Regions from separate parts of the Chelatococcus sp. YT9 genome, predicted to be linked through region 2. Evidence: predicted binding sites of a transcription regulator. Region 2 holds the regulator's gene; each other region holds the start of a gene.
What was found. The regulator PhoB, encoded in region 2, activates phosphate uptake and scavenging genes when phosphate is short. The targets are predictions, from matches to a motif close to TGTCATNNANCTGTCAT.
Positions count from the first base shown of each region.

Region 1 (4,875 bases), on a different contig from region 2:
GGCGGCACGCATATAGCGGGCGAGCGCCGCGATCATGGGAATGGCGAGCGTCAACACGGGCAGCACAAAATGCGACGCGCTTTCAAGCCCGGATGTTGGCAATAAATGCCAGTAAAAGCCGAACAGCAGCACGAGGCCAATTCCGAGCACATAGTGCGGAATGGCATAGCCCAGAAAAGCGAACCACATGGCAAAACGCGCCGTGGCGCTCTGCCGCCACAGCGCGGCTATCGCCCCGAGTGGGATACCGAGGATAATGGCGACAAGCAGCGCCAGGCCCCCGACCAATAGGGTCGCGGGCAGGCGTTCGGCATAGATCTGCCAAACGCTTTCCTTGGTGAACAGCGACTGTCCAAATTGTCCGGAGGCGAGCGCCCCGAGATAGATCATGAACTGCTGTGTCAGGGGCTTATCGAGATTCCATTCCTGTCGTAATGCCTGTTCATGCTCGACAGTCGTGCCCTCTGGGAACATCCGCTCGAAGGGCTCACCCGAGAAGCGCACCGTGACGAAGGCGATCAACAGCACCAGCGACAATGCCACCGCAGCGCGCAACAATCGGCCAGACATAAAGCGGATCATGGAAGCTCCTGCGCTCGGAAGGAAGGGCGGATGGCGGGTACGGCAGGTCCAGCCGGTACGGAGTTAGCCTTGCTTGAGACATGGCCGAGCCATTCAGGGACCTGGATCGCGCCGGAGGTCTTGTCGTGCTCGGACTTGCTCAATCCACCATCGCCGTCTTCTGTGAGAGCGTTATTGGCTCGCCTTGACCTTATCGATCTTGATCTGGCCAGCCCGCAACGGCAGCACATAAGGGCGGTAGGCAATGGGGATCTCGAAGGAAATGCTGTCGCGCATCGCATAGATCTCGTGCGGCTCGTAAAGCAGGATCCAACCAGCCTCCTGCTGTTCGAGTTCAAGCAACTTGCGGTAGGCGTCCTTGCGGGTCTTCACATCGGTTCCAAAACGAGCGGCCTCAAAGGTCTTGGCCCATTCCGGATGGGAGGGTGCCCAGGTGCCGCGCTTGGCGTAGTTGCTGGTGGATGACCAGTGGACGTCCATCGCCCCCATGGGGTCGGGATAATACATCGGGTTGGACCAGGCCACGATATTGGACTTTTGGTAGTCGATTTGCTCGACCTGCTGAAGCTTCAGGTTGAGGCCGCATTCCTGCCATTGCTGCTGGATGACCTGTGCGGCGAGGTTCCCATAGAGATAATAGTTCTGAGTGAACTGAGCGGTGATCGGCTCACCCTTATAGCCTGCCTCCGCCAAAAGGCGTTTGGCCTTCGCCACGTCGCGACCGCTGTAGTCGATATCCGGCATATAGAACGGCTCGCCATACTCCTCGAACTGATGTGCGCGCGGAACATGGGCGAGGCCACCCCACAGCCCGTCGACGAGAGCCTTGTTGTCCGTGCACAGGCGCATGGCTTGGCGAACGCGAAGATCATTAGCCGGCTTGGCGACCTGGTTGACCACCCAAACGTGGAACATTGGCCACGTCACGCCGAGCGAGCGGATTCCGTCGCGCTTCAGGGCCGGCGCTTGGTCGGGCGGGATATTGGCGATGAGGTCGAACTCGCCGTTGACCAGGCCTGTGATACGGGACGCGACCTCGGGCACAAGGCGGAAGTCCAGCTTGTCCAATGGTGCCTTCTGATCCCAATAATCATCGAAGCGTTCCATCACGGCGCGCTCGCCTGCGGTCAACTGCACGACCTTATAGGGACCAGTTCCGATCGGATGGAGAAGGGCTTGATCGTAGCCCTTTGCCGCATAGTGTTCCTTTGACGTAATGCTCGCGGTGCTGAGCGACATCAAGGACTCAAAAAGAGGCTCCTCGCGTTTGGTATGAATACGCACCGTCAGCGGGTCCACGACTTCGACATGGTCGAAGTTGTAGTGAAATGTTCCCCAAGCGGAGGTGTATTCCGGGTCCTTACCGCTGAAAATGGGATCAAGCGAGAATTTGACATCCTCCGCGTCCATCGTGGTGCCGTCGTGCATCTTCACGTTTGGTCGCAATTTCATTTCCCAGATGGTAGGGGCCACCTGCTTCCAGGAGAGGGCAAGACCAGGCTGGAAACTGAGGGGGCGGGCGAACGGATCGCGCGTCACCAGGGTCTCATAGACCTGGTAGAGCATCGGCGCCCCATCGTTGCCCCAAAAATTGGGCGCGAACTTCGACGGAAAGGTCGGCAGCGCCACGCGCAGCCCCTCGGCTGCAGCCGGGGTGAGCAGCATGCTGCTGGCCAGCAGAGCCGATGTGAGAATGCTCTTGATTGTCATGGCGTAGGTTCCTGGTAGCGCCCATCGATGGGTCTTGAACAACACGCACAGGGATCCCCGGGCTCGACGACAGTTCCGTGACATGAGGGCGTCACCGGCCGTTCACCACACCAATCTTCAACAAAGCGTCACACCAAATCCGTTACTTGGCGGATGTGGATCGATTTGACGGAGGCCAGCGTGGGGACGCCATGATGGTGAGTGAGAACCGCAGGGAAGCGAGACGGATTGCTGACGCAATCGCAGCGCGGATTGCATCGGGAGAGCTGAGGACAGGCAACAGGCTGCCACCCCAGGTCGAGCTTGCCGCCCAGTTTTCCGTCAACCGCCACACGATCCGGCGCGCCATCGAGATGCTCGAACAACGCGGCCTTGCCCGAGGGCGGCAAGGCAGCGGGGTTTACGTAACCGGACCGCTGATCGATTACTATGTGAAGTCACGTACCCGTTACAATGATAATGTTCGCGCTCTAGCCCAGAATTCTCGCATAGAACTTCTCGATCTTCAGGACCGGAGAGCCAGTCCGGAACTCTCCAGAGACTTGGCGATCCGCCGCGGCGGGCGTGTATTCGATCTGCATATCCTGCGGTGGGCCGGCCACGATCCCTTATGTGTTGCGCGGCATCTTTTCTCCGCGGATCGTTATCCGCAGCTTCCGGAGCGCTTCGCGGAAGCCAGCGGGATCACTGATCTCATACAGCGGCTCGGGGTGGAAGATTTCCGGCGCAGCGACACCGCCATCTCGGCGCGTCAGCCGACATCCGCCGAAGCGAGGATGCTGCACATCCCCCACGATAGCCCTGTCGTGGTCTTGGAGGGGCGCAATGTCGACTTGCATGGTGTGCCCGTGGAGATCAGCACCTCGGTTTGGCCGGCGACGCGCATCAAGGTGCATGTATAAGGAGCCGGCCAATCGATTTTGCAACGTCGACGTCCGCAGCTCCGCTGACGATCATACTTCGACCCTGTCGGTTCGATTGCCCACAACCACTTTCGTCGTTTGGGTTTCGTCATCTGAGTGACGCTGTTGTGCCTGTATATTGTAATATCGAACAAAGAGTCGTCGGGCGATGTCTTGCCTAAGGGGCATGTCAGTAAGATGCTGGAAATAGCGAAGCCTACCAAAATTCATCGCGACTTTTCGATCAAGAATGCGGGACTTGTACTCGCCGATGAAGTTGTCCATGGGTCGCTTCGCGTATCTCACGGCATGATAGCCGATATCTGCGAAGGATCGACCACTTCGGTGGATGCGGTCGACGCGGAAGGTGACTTTATCATCCCGGGCCTTGTTGATGTTCATACGGATCACGCCGAAAAGCAGATGATTCCGTGACCGAACGTCCGATGGAACGCGGCCAGCGCCGTTACCATGCATGATCGGGTTGTGTCTGCGTCCGGGATCACGACGGTTTTTGACGCTCTTGTCATTGGGCATGTCGAAGACATGGACAGAAAATCGCTGCTGCCGCTCACCCTGGATGGGCTTCGTGCCGCGCGTAGGAGCTTCGTCCATCTTTGCCCATTTCGTCGTGATGCAAGGATCATAGTGAAATCCCGGCTATGCTAACAGCCCAGGATCAATCTAGCCAATGCTAGCGGCTGCTTCAGCGCACAAGCTCAAACCCAACTTGCAGAACAGAGGCTGCTTCCATCGACGGCGAATTAGTACCCATGTCAACCCCGCTCGAATTCGAGATACCGTCGCCCGCCCCTTGCAATAGCGCGAGGAGCGGTGGATCGCTTCACTCAATTCGTTTCAACAGCTCGCATTTCCTTGGGGTGATGCCGCGGCGGATGCAATAAGAGGCGCCCACGTCGAGATCTGGACATGGGCGCTAGTTTGCGACCTTGCATCCAGCAAACACTTTGTCATTGAGCGGACAAAACGGGATTTTTTCGCCTCGCTCCGGTAGCCGAGGAAAAAATTGCATGGCATGGGTGGACTGAACGGACGGAGCACCAAATCCATGTTATCCAAGCCTTCGACAGACATGGGATTGACGAGACCGACCCCAACGCCTTCGCTGACGATCGCCAGAAGGGTCATGCACATCGGCGTCTCGGCAACCACGTTTAACTTATAGCCCCCGGCGTCCATGACTTCGACCAATGCCCGTCGGAGGCGCGCGGCCGGCGTATGGGCGATATACTCGACGCCATGTAAGTCAGCCGGCGTGATGAGATCCTTTTCTGCAAGCCGGTGCCTTGAAGACATGGCGCAGACGGCGGAATGTACCGAAAAGGGCTGGTACTCAATGTCGGGAATGTCGATCTCCTTGGGTGCTACGCCGACATCGACTTGGCCGGTCGCGACGGCCGTCCATACCTCTGCGGTCGACATCAACTGAGCCGAGACTGCAACATCGGGATGGATCGCACGAAAGGCGGTAACGGCGCGCGACACGACGGGCAAGCCGATGCCCGGCATATTCGCGATGCGGATGATTCCCAATCCGCGTTCGCGGATCTGAGCCGCCGTGTGCTTCAGTACTTCCAAGCCGACGAAAGTGCGCTCTACGTCCGTGTAGAACAGGCGGCACTGCGGCGTCGGGTCCAGTCGCCCGCGGGTTCGGTCGAAA
Region 1 covers NZ_JAHBRW010000002.1:1,175,009-1,179,883, forward strand. The annotation lists gene KIO76_RS25365 (ABC transporter permease) at 1-582, opposite strand, end outside; gene KIO76_RS25370 (ABC transporter substrate-binding protein) at 754-2,292, opposite strand; gene phnF (phosphonate metabolism transcriptional regulator PhnF) at 2,484-3,194, shown strand; gene KIO76_RS25380 (hypothetical protein) at 3,246-3,809, opposite strand; gene KIO76_RS25385 (LysR family transcriptional regulator) at 4,053-4,875, opposite strand, start outside.
Region 1: the regulator PhoB is predicted to act here: its motif matches at 2,359-2,375, upstream of phnF (phosphonate metabolism transcriptional regulator PhnF).

Region 2 (4,875 bases):
AATGGTACTTGGTCGAAGCCTTCGACCTTCGGGCCGAAGCCCTCCAGATATTTGGCCTGGCCACCGGCGGCGATGGTCGCGAGTGTCCGACCGTGGAAAGCGCCTTCGAAGGTAATGATGCGGAACCGCTCGGGATGGCCGCTCACCGCGTGATATTTCCGCGCCATCTTGATGGCGCATTCCAGGGCCTCCGCACCGGAGTTTGTGAAGAAGACCGTGTCGGCGAAGGTCGCGTCGACGAGCCGCTGCGCGAGCCTTTCACCGCCGGGGATGCGATAGAGGTTCGACGTGTGCCAAACCTTGGACGCCTGCTCAGTCAAGGCTTCCACGAGATGCGGATGGGCGTGGCCGAGTGCGTTCACGGCGATGCCCGCGCCGAGGTCGAGATATCGTTCGCCTTGTCGCGTCATCAGCCATACGCCCTCTCCCTTTTCGAATTCGATGTCGGGACGCGCATAAGTCGGCAGCAACGGCGAAATCACGATTTCAACCTCCGCAAGAGGAAAGTTTCCAAAAGAACCATGGGCAGACATCACCGATATCGGGCCCGTGTCTCGGAAAATCAAAGTGCCGCCCACGGAGGGGCGGCACTCCATCAATTCTAAAGGTCATGTTTTCCATGTCAATTCAAAGACTGTGATACCTCTCATCAACGTCCGAGCCGCCGCGGACGGGCTGGCCGGATCGGATGGGAAAGGATCTCTGCGCGCCACCTGCAGGATTTGATATGTGCCGGAACCGAAGACGCTTTTCCCCTTGACTCTCGGACGAGGTTCTTGGGGAAAACGGCGGGTGTGGCAGGGGGACTCTTGCCCCCGAGTCGGGGCATATTGTAGTTTCGCCTTCAACGACTACGACATCTCGTGTAGCGGAACTTATCATTCGCGTTCGTTGTCACCATGCAACGGGGTTGGGCTCGTGTGGAGCTGGCCGCGAAAGATAAGGGATTCCATGCACTGCAACTGCTGACGGAGAAGGCGATGACCGACCCGAGCCAATCTTGGAGCGATGAGCGTGTAGAGCTCTTGCGCAAGCTCTGGTCTGATGGCCTCAGCGCCAGTCAGATCGCCGCCGAACTCGGCGGTATCACCCGCAATGCGGTGATCGGCAAGGTGCACCGCCTCGGCCTGTCAGGCCGCGCCAAGAGCACCGCCAATTCCGCTCCCCGTCCCCGCAAACCGGCCCGGCAGCCGGGTGCTGCCGCGCCGGCTCCCGCCGCTTCCGCGCCAGGCCCCGTGCGCACTAGTGCCGCGCTGGCTCCTCAGCCCGTCGCCGAAGCGGCTCCCGTGCTCGTTCGCCTGCCTCAGCCCCGCGAGGAAGTGGTGATCCCTATGTCTGAGAGGGTCACCATCATGGAACTCCGTGAATCCATGTGCCGGTGGCCCATGGGTGATCCAACGACGCCGGAATTCCGCTTCTGCGGCGCCCGGTCCGAGCTGGGTATGCCCTATTGCTCGCACCATTCGCGCATTGCCTATCAGCCCGTCGCCGATCGCAGGCGGGATCGTAAGCGGGCCTGAGGTCTTCGGCTGCCCGGTGACGCGGATAGCTGGCAAACATTCGAGCCCTTGAAAGGCCGCTGCGATGTGATCGCGGCGGCCTTTCTCATTGGGTCGACAGGTATCGATCCGCCAGTTCAGCCAGCCTTCGCGAAGGTCTCGTCAAAGGAATAGCCGGCGCCACGCACCGTGCGGATCGGATCAGGTCGGCGCATGCGGTTGATCGCCTTGCGGAGGCGCCCGACATGCACGTCGACGGTCCGCTCGTCGATGTAGACGTCGTGGCCCCACACCCGGTCGAGCAACTGCTCCCGGGTGAAGACACGGCCCGGGCTCTGCATCAGGAACTCGAGCAGCTTGAATTCCGTCGGCCCGAGATGGAGCTCCCGGCCGCCGCGCTTGACCCGGTGGGTCTCGCGATCGAGTTCGATATCGCCGGCAATGAGTTGCGCCGCAACCTGACCCGGCTTGGCGCGCCGCAGCAGGGCCCGCACGCGCGCCAGGAGTTCCGGCACGGAGAAGGGCTTGACGATATAGTCGTCGGCGCCGGTCGCGAGACCACGCACACGCTCGGTCTCCTCGCCGCGCGCCGTCAACATGATGATCGGCAGCCGCTCGGTCTCCTCGCGCGCGCGGATGCGGCGGCACAGCTCGATGCCGGAGAGCCCTGGCAGCATCCAGTCCAGCAATACGAGGTCCGGCACCGCTTCGCGCAGCCGTATCTCCGCTTCGTCGCCACGGGCGACGCTGTCGACTGTATAGCCCTCGGCCTCGAGGTTATAACGGAGGAGCAGCGTGAGCGGCTCCTCATCCTCGACGATCAGAATACGTGGTCCCATCGAAAGTCCTATGGTTCCACTGTTGTCCTGGCCCCCCGGTTCACAGGATCAGTGGGATCAGTTGCTAGGATCGGTTGGCGCCTTGGTGAAGCTGGAGGTATCCCCCTTCGGGCGGTCGGCAGCCAATGTGACGCCTGTCGCCAGATAATGGACCGTCTCGGCGATGTTGGTGGTGTGATCGCCGATACGCTCGATGTTCTTGGCGAGGAACAGAAGGTGCGTGCAGAACGTGATGTTGCGCGGATCTTCCATCATATAGGTGAGCAACTCGCGGAAGATCGACGTGTACAGCGCATCGATGCGATCATCGCGCTGCCAAACGTCAAGGGCTTGCGCGTCATCTCGCTGCACATAGGCATCGAGCACGTCCTTGAGCTGCTCCTGCACGAGATCGCTCATGTGTTGTACGCCGATCACGAGCTTCTGAGGCTGTGTTTCGCCGCTGATGGCGACGACACGTTTGCTCGTGTTCTTGGCAAGGTCCCCGATGCGCTCGAGATCGGCGGCCACGCGAATGACCGAGATCAGTTCGCGCAGGTCGACCGCCATGGGCTGGCGTCGCGCGATGGTGAGCACGGCGAGTTCTTCGATGTCACGCTGCAACCCGTCGAGGCGGGCATCAGCGGAGATGACGGACTGGGCGAGAGTGCTGTCGCGCTTGACCAGCGCCAGCGTGGAGTCCGTGAGCATCTTCTCGGCGACGCCCCCCATCTCGACGATCCGGGTCCGCAGTTCGTCGAGATCCTCGTCGAAGGATGAGACGATATGTTCAGGCATTGCCTCAGGTCCCCTAGCTTTGGCCATCAGGATCAGCCAAACCGGCCGGTGATGTAGTCCTGCGTACGCTTGTCTTGCGGTGCGGTGAAGATCTTCGAGGTATCGTCGAACTCGATGAGGTCGCCGAGATACATGAAGGCCGTATACTGAGAGACGCGCGCCGCCTGCTGCATGCTGTGCGTCACGATGGCGATAGTATAGTCGCGCTTGAGCTCGTCGATCAGCTCCTCAATCTTGGCCGTCGAGATCGGATCGAGCGCAGAGCACGGCTCGTCGAGCAGGATGACTTCCGGCTTCACCGCGACGGTGCGGGCGATGCACAGGCGCTGCTGCTGGCCGCCGGATAGGCTGAGCCCGCTGGCGTCGAGCTTATCCTTCACCTCTTCCCAAAGCGCGGCCCGGCGGAGCGCCGATTCCACGCGGTCGTTGAGCTCGCTCTTGGGGAGGTTCTCGTAGAGGCGCACCCCGAAGGCGATATTGTCATAGATCGACATCGGAAACGGCGTAGGCTTCTGGAAGACCATGCCCACCTTGGCGCGCAGGAGGTTCAGATCCTGCTTGGGCGAGAGGACATTCTCGCCGTCCAGAAGCACTTCGCCCTCGGCACGCTGTTTCGGATAGAGGTCGTACATCCGGTTCAGGACGCGCAGCAGTGTTGACTTGCCGCAGCCGGACGGGCCGATGAACGCGGTGACGATGTTCTCGTAGAGGGGCAGGTTGATGCCCTTCAGCGCAAGCGAGTCACCATAAAAGAACTTGAGGTTCTTGACCGAGACCTTCTCGGATTGGGGCTTTTCCGTAGCAGTGGTCATCTTTGTTTCCCCGGCGAAGAGAGCGTCCGTGCCGTGATGCTGAGGGCGAGAACAGCGAAGGTGATGATGAGGGCGCCGACCCAGGCAAGTGCCTGCCAGTCCTTGTAGGGGCTCAGGGCGAACTGGAAGATGACCGAGGGAAGGCTGGCCATCGGACCGTTGAGATCCGTGCTCCAGAACTGGTTGTTGAGAGCCGTGAAGAGAAGCGGCGCGGTCTCGCCGCTGATACGCGCCACGGCGAGCAGCACGCCCGTCACCATGCCGGCCTTGGCGGCACGATAGGCGATCTTGCGGATCACCACGTGGCGGGGCAGGCCAAGCGCGGATGCCGCTTCACGAAGCTGGTTGGGCACGAGGTTGAGCATGTCTTCCGTGGTGCGCACGACGACCGGAACCACGATGATGCCAAGCGCCACGCCGCCGGCCCAGGCAGAGAAGTGGCCCATGCGTGCCACCATGATCTCATAGACGAAGAGGCCGATAACGATGGAGGGCGCGCTGAGCAGGATGTCGTTGATGAAGCGTATCACCATCGACAATTTTCCATAGCGTCCGTACTCGGCCATGTAGGTACCGGCGAGGATGCCGAGCGGCGTGCCGAAGAGCGTACCAAGGAAGGTCATGATCAAGCTGCCGACTATGGCGTTGATCAGACCGCCCTGGCTGCCCGGCGGTGGCGTGTTCTCCGTAAACACCGCGACGGACAGGCCGCCGAAGCCTTCCCACAGGAGCGTGCCGAGGATCAGTACCAGCCAGCCGAGGCCGATGGCTGCGGCGGCGATGCACAGGCCCATGGCGATCGTGCTCGCGCGCTTGCGCTTTGCATAGGCGGCGGGGTTTTTCGCAACGTCCATGACAATCAACCCCCGGTGCGCTTCTCGATCCGCATCAGCATCAGGCGCGCTGCCGCGAGAACGAAGAAGGTGATGACGAAGAGGATGAGACCGA
Region 2 covers NZ_JAHBRW010000001.1:1,967,003-1,971,877, forward strand. The annotation lists gene KIO76_RS08840 (aspartate aminotransferase family protein) at 1-533, opposite strand, end outside; gene KIO76_RS08845 (GcrA family cell cycle regulator) at 981-1,520, shown strand; gene phoB (phosphate regulon transcriptional regulator PhoB) at 1,637-2,338, opposite strand; gene phoU (phosphate signaling complex protein PhoU) at 2,396-3,115, opposite strand; gene pstB (phosphate ABC transporter ATP-binding protein PstB) at 3,148-3,927, opposite strand; gene pstA (phosphate ABC transporter permease PstA) at 3,924-4,781, opposite strand; gene pstC (phosphate ABC transporter permease subunit PstC) at 4,787-4,875, opposite strand, start outside.

Region 3 (4,875 bases), 1.6 Mb from region 2:
CGTCGGTGGAGATGAGCCCAGCCACCATGAGAAAGCCGGCTCCAGCCTCCTCCACCTGTACACCTTGGCGTGTGACGGTTTCGGGTAGGCGCGCCTCAACGCGTCGGATGGCGTTCTGGACATCGACAGAGGCCTGGCTGGTCGAAGTGCCTGGCCTGAAGGTTGCAGTGATCTGGACGAGACCTGATGAATCCGACGTTGATTCGAAATAGATCAACCCCGGAACGCCATTGAGCTCTTCCTCGATCGGCCGGGTGACGCTCTGGTATATTTCTTCAGGAGAGGCGCCTGCATAGGTTGTCTGAATGGAGATCTGCGGCGGCGCGACATTTGGATACTGCGCGATTGGCAGCATCGGAATGGCGATGATGCCACCGATCACGATGAAAAGTGCGACCACCCAGGCAAAGATCGGGCGGCCGATGAAGAATTGCGCCATGATGACGGACCTTTACTCGACAGCCGTGTTCTTCTTGGCTGCTGCGGCGCTCGCATCGGCCGCTTTCCATGTTTGTACCGAAACCGCTGCCCCGGGAGCGATCTTCTGGAAGCCCTCGACCACCACGCGATCGCCGGGCTTCAGACCGCTGTCGACGACAAAGCGCTGACCGACGGTCCGGTTGACACGGACTTGACGAAGCTCGGCAATATCCTTGTCGTTGACTACGAAGACCTGAGCGTTCCCGTTGGCATCACGCTGGATCGCCTGCTGCGGAACAGCGACGGCATCATGTTGAATGCCCTGTTCGATTTGCACCCGCACATAAAGACCAGGCAGAAGCTGTCCGTCCGGGTTGGGAAATTCCGCCCGCATCGTGATCTGCCCCGTTGTTATGTCAACGGCGGCCTCCGAGAACAGCAAGGTACCCGTGTGCTCATAGACCCGGCCGTCGTCGAATTGAAGAGTGACACGGGCTTCGCCCGGGGCGGGGCCTTTCAAGCTGCCACTGGCAAGTGCTTGGCGCAATTTCAGCAGTTCGTTCGATGATTGCGTGAAGTCTGCGTAGATAGGATCGAGCTGCTGGATTGTCGCGAGGTTTTCGGTGCTGCTCACCAGCGCGCCCTCAGTAATGAGAGCGCGGCCAATACGACCGGCAATCGGTGCACGGACCTCGGTGTACTGGAGATTGAGCTGCGCCTCGTTCAAGCCGGCTTCCGCCGCGGCAACATCGGCGTCGGCCTGGGCGAGTGCGGCGACGGCCGATTCGAGCTGCTGGACGCTTGCGATGTTGCGTTCGCGCAGTTCCTTCTGGCGGTCTGCCTGCTGGCGAGCCTGGAGCTGCGTCGCCCGCGCGCGTTGCAAGGTCGCTTTCGCACTTTCCACACGTACTCGGAACATGTCGGCATCGATGCGGTAGAGCACGTCCCCCTGTTTGACGAGGCTGCCCTGCTCGAAAACGCGTTCCGTCACGATGCCTGACACGCGCGGACGCACTTCCGCTATCCGCGTTGGCGCAATGCGGCCCGGCAGCTCGTTGATGATCGGGATACGCTCGGCGGCGACTTCGATCACGCTGACGGCCGAAGGCGGCGGCGCGCCGTTCTGGGCTGCAGCGGGCAATGCGGCGCTCGACAAGGCCACCGGCAGAAAGATGGCGGCAGCCAGGACCCGGGCGGGTATGTAAGCAGATTTCATGGCGGATCGTCCAGTTAGCGCTCAGTCACGAACTCGGCTTGGCGAGAAACGTGCTCTTTGAGCAGGCGTATATTCAGTGGCGGGTCTCTTGGTGCCGTGTCGACCAGCGCATCGATTTCCTTCAGGATCTCGCTGCGAGTTGGCTCCGGCCAGTGGTGAAGCCCCAGATACTCCAGCACCATCAGGCCTTCGACCGCGAGGAAAGCGAGTAAAGCGCCGCGGGTGTTGGTCGCGGTCTCCAGGACTTCCGCAAACTCCTGACGGAAAGCATCCTGCATTGTCTGCTGCAATTCGGTGTCCTGTGCCAGAGCGGCACAGAGACTAACGGCGACGGCAGGGCTCTCCCGATACTGCACGGTCCTGGCCGCCGCGATGCGGCCGTGAATCTTGGCGTCGGGACGGCCGTTCAGCCGCTTGGTCGCAAAAGCGATTCGATTCCTCTCTTCCGCGAACCTGCGTTCTATGACCGCCTTGATCAGCGCTTGCTTGGACTTGAAGTCGTAGAGCACGCTGGCTTTGCTGATGCCCGCCTCGTGCGCGACAGCGTCGAGCGTCAGCCTCGCAGCTCCATCGCGAGCGACGACGGCTTCGGCCGCATCCAAGATGCTTTCCTGGTTGATAACTCTCGGGCGCGACATGAAACTCGACCGATCTTCGTTTCCGACCGCTTGGTTTTTAATTCCCGGGAGTTGGTTGTCAACGGCTGTTGATTTCGCGCGGGGGCGGCCGATTTGCGGAGGGGGTCCGATAACCGCCGGAAATATATATATTTTTTGGTTTAGCTCGGCACACGTTGTCAGAAGAACTTGGTTTTACGCTGTGCGCTGCAACACATTAAACGGTCGTGCCGGATGTCCACCGGCGAAGACGTCATCGAGCCGTCATTGCGTTGTCAACGTGCCGACATGGGCCAACGTCAGCTTGCCGACGGTTTTTCTCTCCGTGAAGGATCTATGATGATTGCCCGTCTTTTGCTTGCGATGCCCCTGACGGCTGTGCTCGCGGGAACCGCTTTGGCTCAGCAGGCCGCGCCTGCCACGCTCGCCGGTCACGCGATCCTGCCGGCAAAGAGCTTTGTCGAGGCTCCGGCCGACGCGCCCGCCGACCTCAGGACATCGGGCAAGTTCACGACAGGCAAGCGTGTCGAGGCTGTTAACACCGTCGAAGGTCTCTCGAATGGACGTCCGACGGGCATGAAGGTGCCATTCACCGGCCAGCCGCTGCAGGGGCATTCCGGTATCAAGAAGATGACTGACGGCACGTTCTGGGTGTTGACCGACAACGGCATGGGGGCCAAGGCGAACTCCCCTGATTCCATGCTGTATCTCAACCACTACCGGATCGACTGGGACAAGGGCACCGTCGAGCGCCTCGGCACGGTTTTCCTCAGCGATCCCGACAAAAAGGTGCCGTTCCGCATCGCGAACGAGGCGACGGACAAACGCTACCTCACGGGGTCGGATTTCGATCCTGAAAGCTTCCAGATCATCGGCGACAAGATCTGGATTGGCGAGGAATTCGGTCCTTATCTCATTCGTGCGGACATGACGGGCAAGGTCGAAGCCGTCATCGAGACGATGGTCGATGGCAAGCCGGCGCGTTCGCCCGACCACTATGCCGTCACAACGCCAGCCGCCCCCAATCAGCCGGTCCCTTTCAACGTGCGCCGCTCTAAGGGGTATGAGGGCATGGCCGCCTCCAAGGACGGCCGCTTCCTTTATCCGCTTTTGGAGGGCCCCCTCTGGGACGTCGAGAAGAAGGATTGGGAGAAGACCGCCGACGGCAAGGAGTATCTCCGCATCCTGGAGTTCGATGTTGCGGCGGAGAAGTGGACCGGCCGCCATTGGAAATTCGTTCTTGAGCAGAACGGCAACGCTATTGGCGACTTCAACATGATCGATCCGACCATGGGCTTGATCATCGAGCGAGACAACGGCGAAGGCACGGCCGACAAGGCCTGCCCCGAAGGCCAGAAGCGCGCCGACTGCTTCGCCGACATCGCGAAGTTCAAGCGCGTCTACAAGGTTGAGCTCAGCGACGCCAATGCCAATGGCGTCGCGCGCAAGGTCGCTTATATCGATCTCATGAAGATCGCCGATCCGAACAAGAAGGCGCGCAAGCCGTTGAACGGCGACGTGCTGACCTTCCCCTTCTTCACCATCGAGGATGTCGACCTTGTCGATGATCGCCACATCATCGTCGGCAACGACAACAATCTGCCGTTCTCGACCAGCCGCGAACCGAATGTGCAGGACGACAATGAATTCGTTCTGCTCGAAGTTGCGGACTTCCTGAAGGCGCGTTGATCGATCGCGATCTGAAACCCAAGACTTGAGGAGCTTCCGGGTAATCTCGGGAGCTCTTGCCGCGTTGCGGTCCCCTGATTGTCTATTGCTGCCGCGGCGTCGATGTCTTGCGAGGACGCGGTGCCTCGAATGCAAGGGGTAGCACGATCATCTGCCCGGCGACGCCCGCTGGCGGCGGAGCGAATTGCGCTCCATAGACGATGCCTAGCGCTGTTGAATCGATATGACCATGACCGGATGAGCGCTTGAGCTTGACATCCGCAACGCTGCCGTCCGACTGGATCCGGAACGTGACGATGGCCGTTCCACCGGCCAAAGGCTTGTCCGGCACGACAGGATAGAAAATCCGTGCTCGCAGGATTTCGACGGTGTGTTTGACATAAGCCTTGGTCTCATCTGAAGGGGCGCTGTCGCGTGCTGCCGCAGGGGCGACAAAGCTGAGAAGCGCAAGAGCGCAGAGGCCGCTCAGGAATAGTTTGGACGCCATAAAAGATGCCATGCTTTCATCAATCACACAGAGGCACACAAAAGCGATTTTTCAACGCGGTCAATTGCGTCAAATGCTCGTCTGGTTGGCCGGCAGAGCATGGCCGTTACCGGCTGAAGCGATGACCAACGATGCGAAGCCCTGTCTCGGTATCCTCAAGAGGAAGTGCCTTGCCGGTGGCATCGAGCGCCGCGCGGATCGCGGCGATGTCCTGCTTTCCGCGACAGTGAGGATTGCTCCGCCTGCCTTGGTCGATGTCCCTCGGAAATTCGAGCCCTTCAATGGCGACGAGAGGAAAGGGGCCGTATTCCAGGCTGTCGGTGAAGGCGTGGGGAGTTTTGAACCAGAGCGAGCCGAGGCGTTTCACTTCTGGAACATCGACGAACTTTACCTTCATCTCCTGAATCTGCACGCCACACGCATATACAGCGCCCAGCGCTAACCTC
Region 3 covers NZ_JAHBRW010000001.1:403,977-408,851, reverse strand. The annotation lists gene KIO76_RS01790 (multidrug efflux RND transporter permease subunit) at 1-439, opposite strand, end outside; gene KIO76_RS01785 (efflux RND transporter periplasmic adaptor subunit) at 452-1,636, opposite strand; gene KIO76_RS01780 (TetR/AcrR family transcriptional regulator) at 1,651-2,238, opposite strand; gene KIO76_RS01775 (esterase-like activity of phytase family protein) at 2,590-3,942, shown strand; gene KIO76_RS01770 (energy transducer TonB family protein) at 4,025-4,441, opposite strand; gene KIO76_RS01765 (hypothetical protein) at 4,536-4,875, opposite strand, start outside.
Region 3: the regulator PhoB is predicted to act here: its motif matches at 2,505-2,521, upstream of KIO76_RS01775 (esterase-like activity of phytase family protein).

Region 4 (4,875 bases), 2.4 Mb from region 2:
GAGCTCAATCGCCAGAGCGCGGAGATCGCGGCACGCAGCTACGGTGTGCGGGTCACCACCGACAGTACCACCCTGCGGGGGGCGTTCGATCTCGTGATGCTCGTCGAGGTGATCGAGCATATTCCGGATCCGACACGTTTCCTGCTCCAGATCCGCGATCTCGTTCGGACGGGAGGACGGCTCTTCCTGACCACCGATTCCGTCCGCAACACGCCGTCTCGCTTCTTCCCGTCCCATTCGGGGCATTTCACGGCGCCGAGCCATGTCAGCCTGTTCACCGAGGCCGCAATGGCCCGATGTCTCGAGCGGGCGGGCTTCGTGATCGAGCGCATGGAAACCGAACCCTCGGAGACGCTTATGGGCGACTATCTCGCGAGCCCGTTCTTTTCCCTCGATTTTCTGAGCCCCCAGTCGGCCGACGAACTCCGTGACACGCTCTATGTGCCTACCCGCCTCGGAAGGTTGATGGGGCTCCGGGAACGACGCGTATTGCCCAAGGCCCTGCGCGCCACCAAGAGAATCGACCGCCTGCTGGCCCGTCTCGCCAAGCGGCTGACACCGGTGCCGCCGAGCGACCACCTCCTGGTCATGGCTCGCAAGATGGATAGGGCGCCTGCTTAGGGCGATTGAGGTTCAAGAATCATTCGTGAGGGTCATCCTCGGACGAGCGTGAACTCGGCCCGAGACCCATACACCGATACGACGCGTGACGGCGATCAGCTTTTGTATGAGGTATCCTTTTCTCTTGGCGATGGCGTTTATGGATCCCGGACCCGTTGCTATGCGTTGCTCCGGGATGCACCCCCCTTCTTAGTCACAATCCAACCGACGCCGTGAACGCCGGCCGGCCTTAATCCGCCTCGCCGGTGGCGATCGGCAGGTCCTCGCGGCTGCCCCATTCCGACCATGAGCCGTCATAGAGCCCCGCCACGGGCTTACCGGCGGTTTCCAGCGCCAGCGCCAGAACGGCTGCTGTGACGCCCGAGCCGCAGCTCGTGATCACCGGCCTGTCGAGATCGACGCCGGCCTTGGTGAAAGTTGCGGTGATCGCCTCCGGGGTCTTGAGCCGGCCGTTCTCGATGAGATCGTTGAAGGGGACGTTGCGGGCTCCCGGCATGTGACCGGCCCGCACGCCCGGGCGTGGCTCTGGAGCGTCGCCGCGAAAACGGGCAGCGGCGCGCGCATCGACGACTTGAGCCGTCTTGTTCGTGAGGCTCGCGAGCACGCGGGAGGCGTCAGCGACCTGATCGGCGTCGAACGCAGCGGTGAAGGTCGTCGCCTCCCGCTTGGCGACGCCGGTTTCGAGCGGCCGGTTCTCCGCTTTCCATTGCGGCAGGCCGCCGTCGAGCACGGCGACCTTGCCCGCGCCGAAGATCTTCAGCGTCCAGCGGACGCGCGCGGCCGAGAACAGGCCGGCCCCGTCATAGACGACGATGCGCGCCGCGTTGGACACGCCGAGCGCACCCATGGCCTTGGCGAAGTTCTCAGCGCTTGGCAGCATATGCGGGAGATTCGATGTGGTATCGCTGATCGCATCCACATCGAAGCGGACGGCGCCGGGAATATGACCGGCCTGATATTCGGCATCCGCGTCACGGCCTTCGGTCGGCAAATACCAGGAGCCGTCGATGACCACGAGATCAGCAGCGCCGAGGTTGTCGGCGAGCCATGCTGTGCTGACGAGAGCCGGAAAATCACCCACGAAACAATCTCCTGTGATGCAAGGCGCCGCGCTTTCGCATGTCCGACGCTGATTTCAACAGCATCCCTACCATGGACCGTGCGGTGGCCGCCATGCGGGTTCCGGTTGTGCGCTCGCTGCCGTCGTCTCAAGCAGGTCCTCGTGCGAAAGTCTAACGCCCAAGACCTAGAGAGACCAAGGCTCGCGATTGTCGCAAAACTGAAATCGAAATAACGTCATGTCCAGAACCACGGAACTGTGGCACGGCCGGCGGACACCCGCGTGGCCGAACAAGGGAGACGAACATGACACTGCGCGGTTTCATTCCGGGCGTTGCGGCGGCGCTTACTCTGACCGTATCGGCCCCAGCGCTGGCGGCCACCGAGATTTCCTGGTGGCATGCCATGACCGGCGCCAACAACGAGGTTGTCGAGACCCTCGCGAAAGAATTCAACGCCAGCCAGAGCGACTACAAGGTCGTGCCGGTCTTCAAGGGCACCTATCCAGAGACGCTGAATGCCGGCATTGCCGCCTTCCGCGCCAAGCAGCCGCCTCACATCATTCAGGTGTTCGATGTTGGCACCGGCGTGATGATGGGCGCCGAGGGCGCGGTCAAGCCGGTTGCGGACGTGCTGAGCGAAGGCGGCGCCAAGTTTGACAAGAGCCAGTACCTGCCGGGCATCGTCGCCTATTATTCCAAGCCCGACGGCACCATGCTGTCCTTCCCCTACAACTCATCCTCGCCGATCCTCTATTACAATAAGGATGCCTTCCAAAAGGCGGGGCTGGACGTCAACAAGCCGCCGAAGACCTGGAACGAAGTGTTCGAGGCCGCGCGGAAGATCAAGGCGAGCGGCGCGGCCCCCTGCGGCTACACGTCCACGTGGCTTACCTGGATTCACCTCGAAAATTTCGCCGCCTGGAACAACCAGCCCTATGGCACCAAGGAGAACGGCCTCGGCGGTCTCGATGTTCAGCTCAAGATCGACGCGCCGATCTACGCCAATCACTTCCAGGCGGTGGCTGACCTCGCCAAGGAAGGTGTGTTCCGCTACGGCGGGCGGACGTCTGAGGCCAAGAACCTCTTCCTGAGCGGTGAATGCGCCATCCTGACCGAATCCTCCGGTGGCTTGGGGGATATCGTCAAGTCCGGCATGAACTACGGCATTGGGCAGTTGCCTTATGACAGCGCGGCGGCTGGGGCCCCGCAGAACACGACCCCCGGTGGTGCGAGTCTCTGGGTTTTCGCCGGTCACAAGCCCGATGAATACAAGGGCGTGGCGGCTTTCTTCCAGTTCCTGTCGAAGACGGATATCCAGTCTCGCCTCCATCAGGTGTCCGGCTATCTGCCTGTGACGCTTGCCGCCTACGACGCGACCAAGAAGTCGGGGTTCTACGAGAAGAATCCGGGCCGTGAGACGCCGATCCTCCAGATGATGGGGAAAGCGCCCACGGAGAATTCCAAGGGCGTGCGTCTCGTGAACCTGCCGCAGGTCCGTGATATCCAGAACGAGGAGTTCGAGAAGATGCTCGCCGGCCAGCAAACGGCAAAGCAGGCTCTCGACAGCGCTGTGAAGCGCGGCAATGCCGCGATCAAGCAGGCCTTGGGTCAGTAGCTTCGGTACCCTTCGGTTCCGCCCGCGGTTGGGCCGCGGGCGGCTCGCTTTCTTTCGATCACCGCCCGCCAGGTCTGCCGCGTGACGTCACGAGTGATCTTTCCCCACAAGGTGCTGCCTTACCTGCTGCTGTTGCCGCAGATCCTCATCACGCTGGTGTTCTTCTACTGGCCGGCGTCCCAGGCGATACGTCAGTCGACCTTGCGTGAGGATCCGTTCGGCCTTGCCACCACTTTCGTCGGTCTTGGCAATTTCCGGCAAGTGCTCAGCGACCCCGACTACATCGGTTCGGTCCAGACGACTATCATCTTCTCAGTCGCGACAGCCCTGATCCCCATGGCGATCGCGCTCGTGCTGGCTGTCATGGCGGACAAGGTGATCAAGGGCAGGGGCTTCTACCGCACGCTCATGATCTGGCCCTACGCCGTCGCACCGGCCATCGCCGGCATGTTGTGGCTCTTCCTGTTCAATCCGACCATCGGCACCTTCGCCTACATGCTGCGGCGCTCAGGCTATGACTGGGATCCGCTGCTCAACGGCAACCAGGCCATGATGCTCGTCATTCTCGCTGCCGCCTGGAAGCAGATCAGTTATAATTTCCTGTTTTTTGTCGCAGGGTTACAGGCGATCCCTAAGAGCTTGATCGAAGCCGCTGCCGTGGACGGCGCGCGCGAGATGAAGCGATTCTGGACCATCGTTTTCCCGCTTCTCGCGCCCACGAGCTTCTTTCTGCTCGTGGTGAACACCGTCTACGCGTTCTTCGATACCTTCGGCATCATCCACGCTGTCACCGGGGGCGGGCCAGGCAAGGCGACGGAAACGCTGGTCTACAAGGTGTACAACGACGGCTTCGTCAATCTGATGCTCGGCAGCTCCGCCGCCCAGTCAGTGATTCTCATGGGCATCGTCATCGCCCTGACGGCAATCCAGTTCCGCTATGTCGAGCGCAAGGTGCATTATGCCTGAGCGCGTCAAGAGAAAGAGATCCTGGCTCAGCCATGCCGTGCTGATCGTAGGCATCCTCGTGGTCGTTTTCCCGATCTACTATACGTTCGTGGCCTCCACGCTGTCCCTGCAGCAGATCCTGCGGCCGCCCCTGCAACTCGTGCCGGGCAGCCATTTCCTCGACAATTATTATGAGGCGTTGTTCGGGGGGCTTGGGCGCGTGGGCGGGGTCAATGTCTGGCGCCTCCTGATCAACACATCGATTGTGGCGCTCGCGGTCGCGGTCGGGAAGATCGTCATCTCAATCCTGTCCGCCTACGCGATCGTCTTTTTCCGGTTTCCGTTCCGGATGACGTTCTTCTGGGTGATCTTCGTCACGTTGATGCTGCCGGTCGAAGTGCGCATCCTGCCGACCTACAAGGTCATGGTGGATCTCGGGCTCATCGACACCTACACCGGGCTCACCCTGCCGCTCATGGCCTCGGCGACGGCGACGCTCTTGTTCCGCCAGTTCTTCATGACGATTCCGGGTGAGCTTCTTGAGGCGGCGCGGGTGGACGGAGCGGGGCCGTGGCGGTTCTTCTTCGATTTCGTGCTGCCCTTGTCGAGGACCAATATCGCGGCGCTCTTCGT
Region 4 covers NZ_JAHBRW010000001.1:4,340,725-4,345,599, reverse strand. The annotation lists gene KIO76_RS19960 (class I SAM-dependent methyltransferase) at 1-621, shown strand, start outside; gene sseA (3-mercaptopyruvate sulfurtransferase) at 851-1,702, opposite strand; gene ugpB (sn-glycerol-3-phosphate ABC transporter substrate-binding protein UgpB) at 1,987-3,297, shown strand; gene ugpA (sn-glycerol-3-phosphate ABC transporter permease UgpA) at 3,379-4,263, shown strand; gene ugpE (sn-glycerol-3-phosphate ABC transporter permease UgpE) at 4,256-4,875, shown strand, end outside.
Region 4: the regulator PhoB is predicted to act here: its motif matches at 1,891-1,907, upstream of ugpB (sn-glycerol-3-phosphate ABC transporter substrate-binding protein UgpB).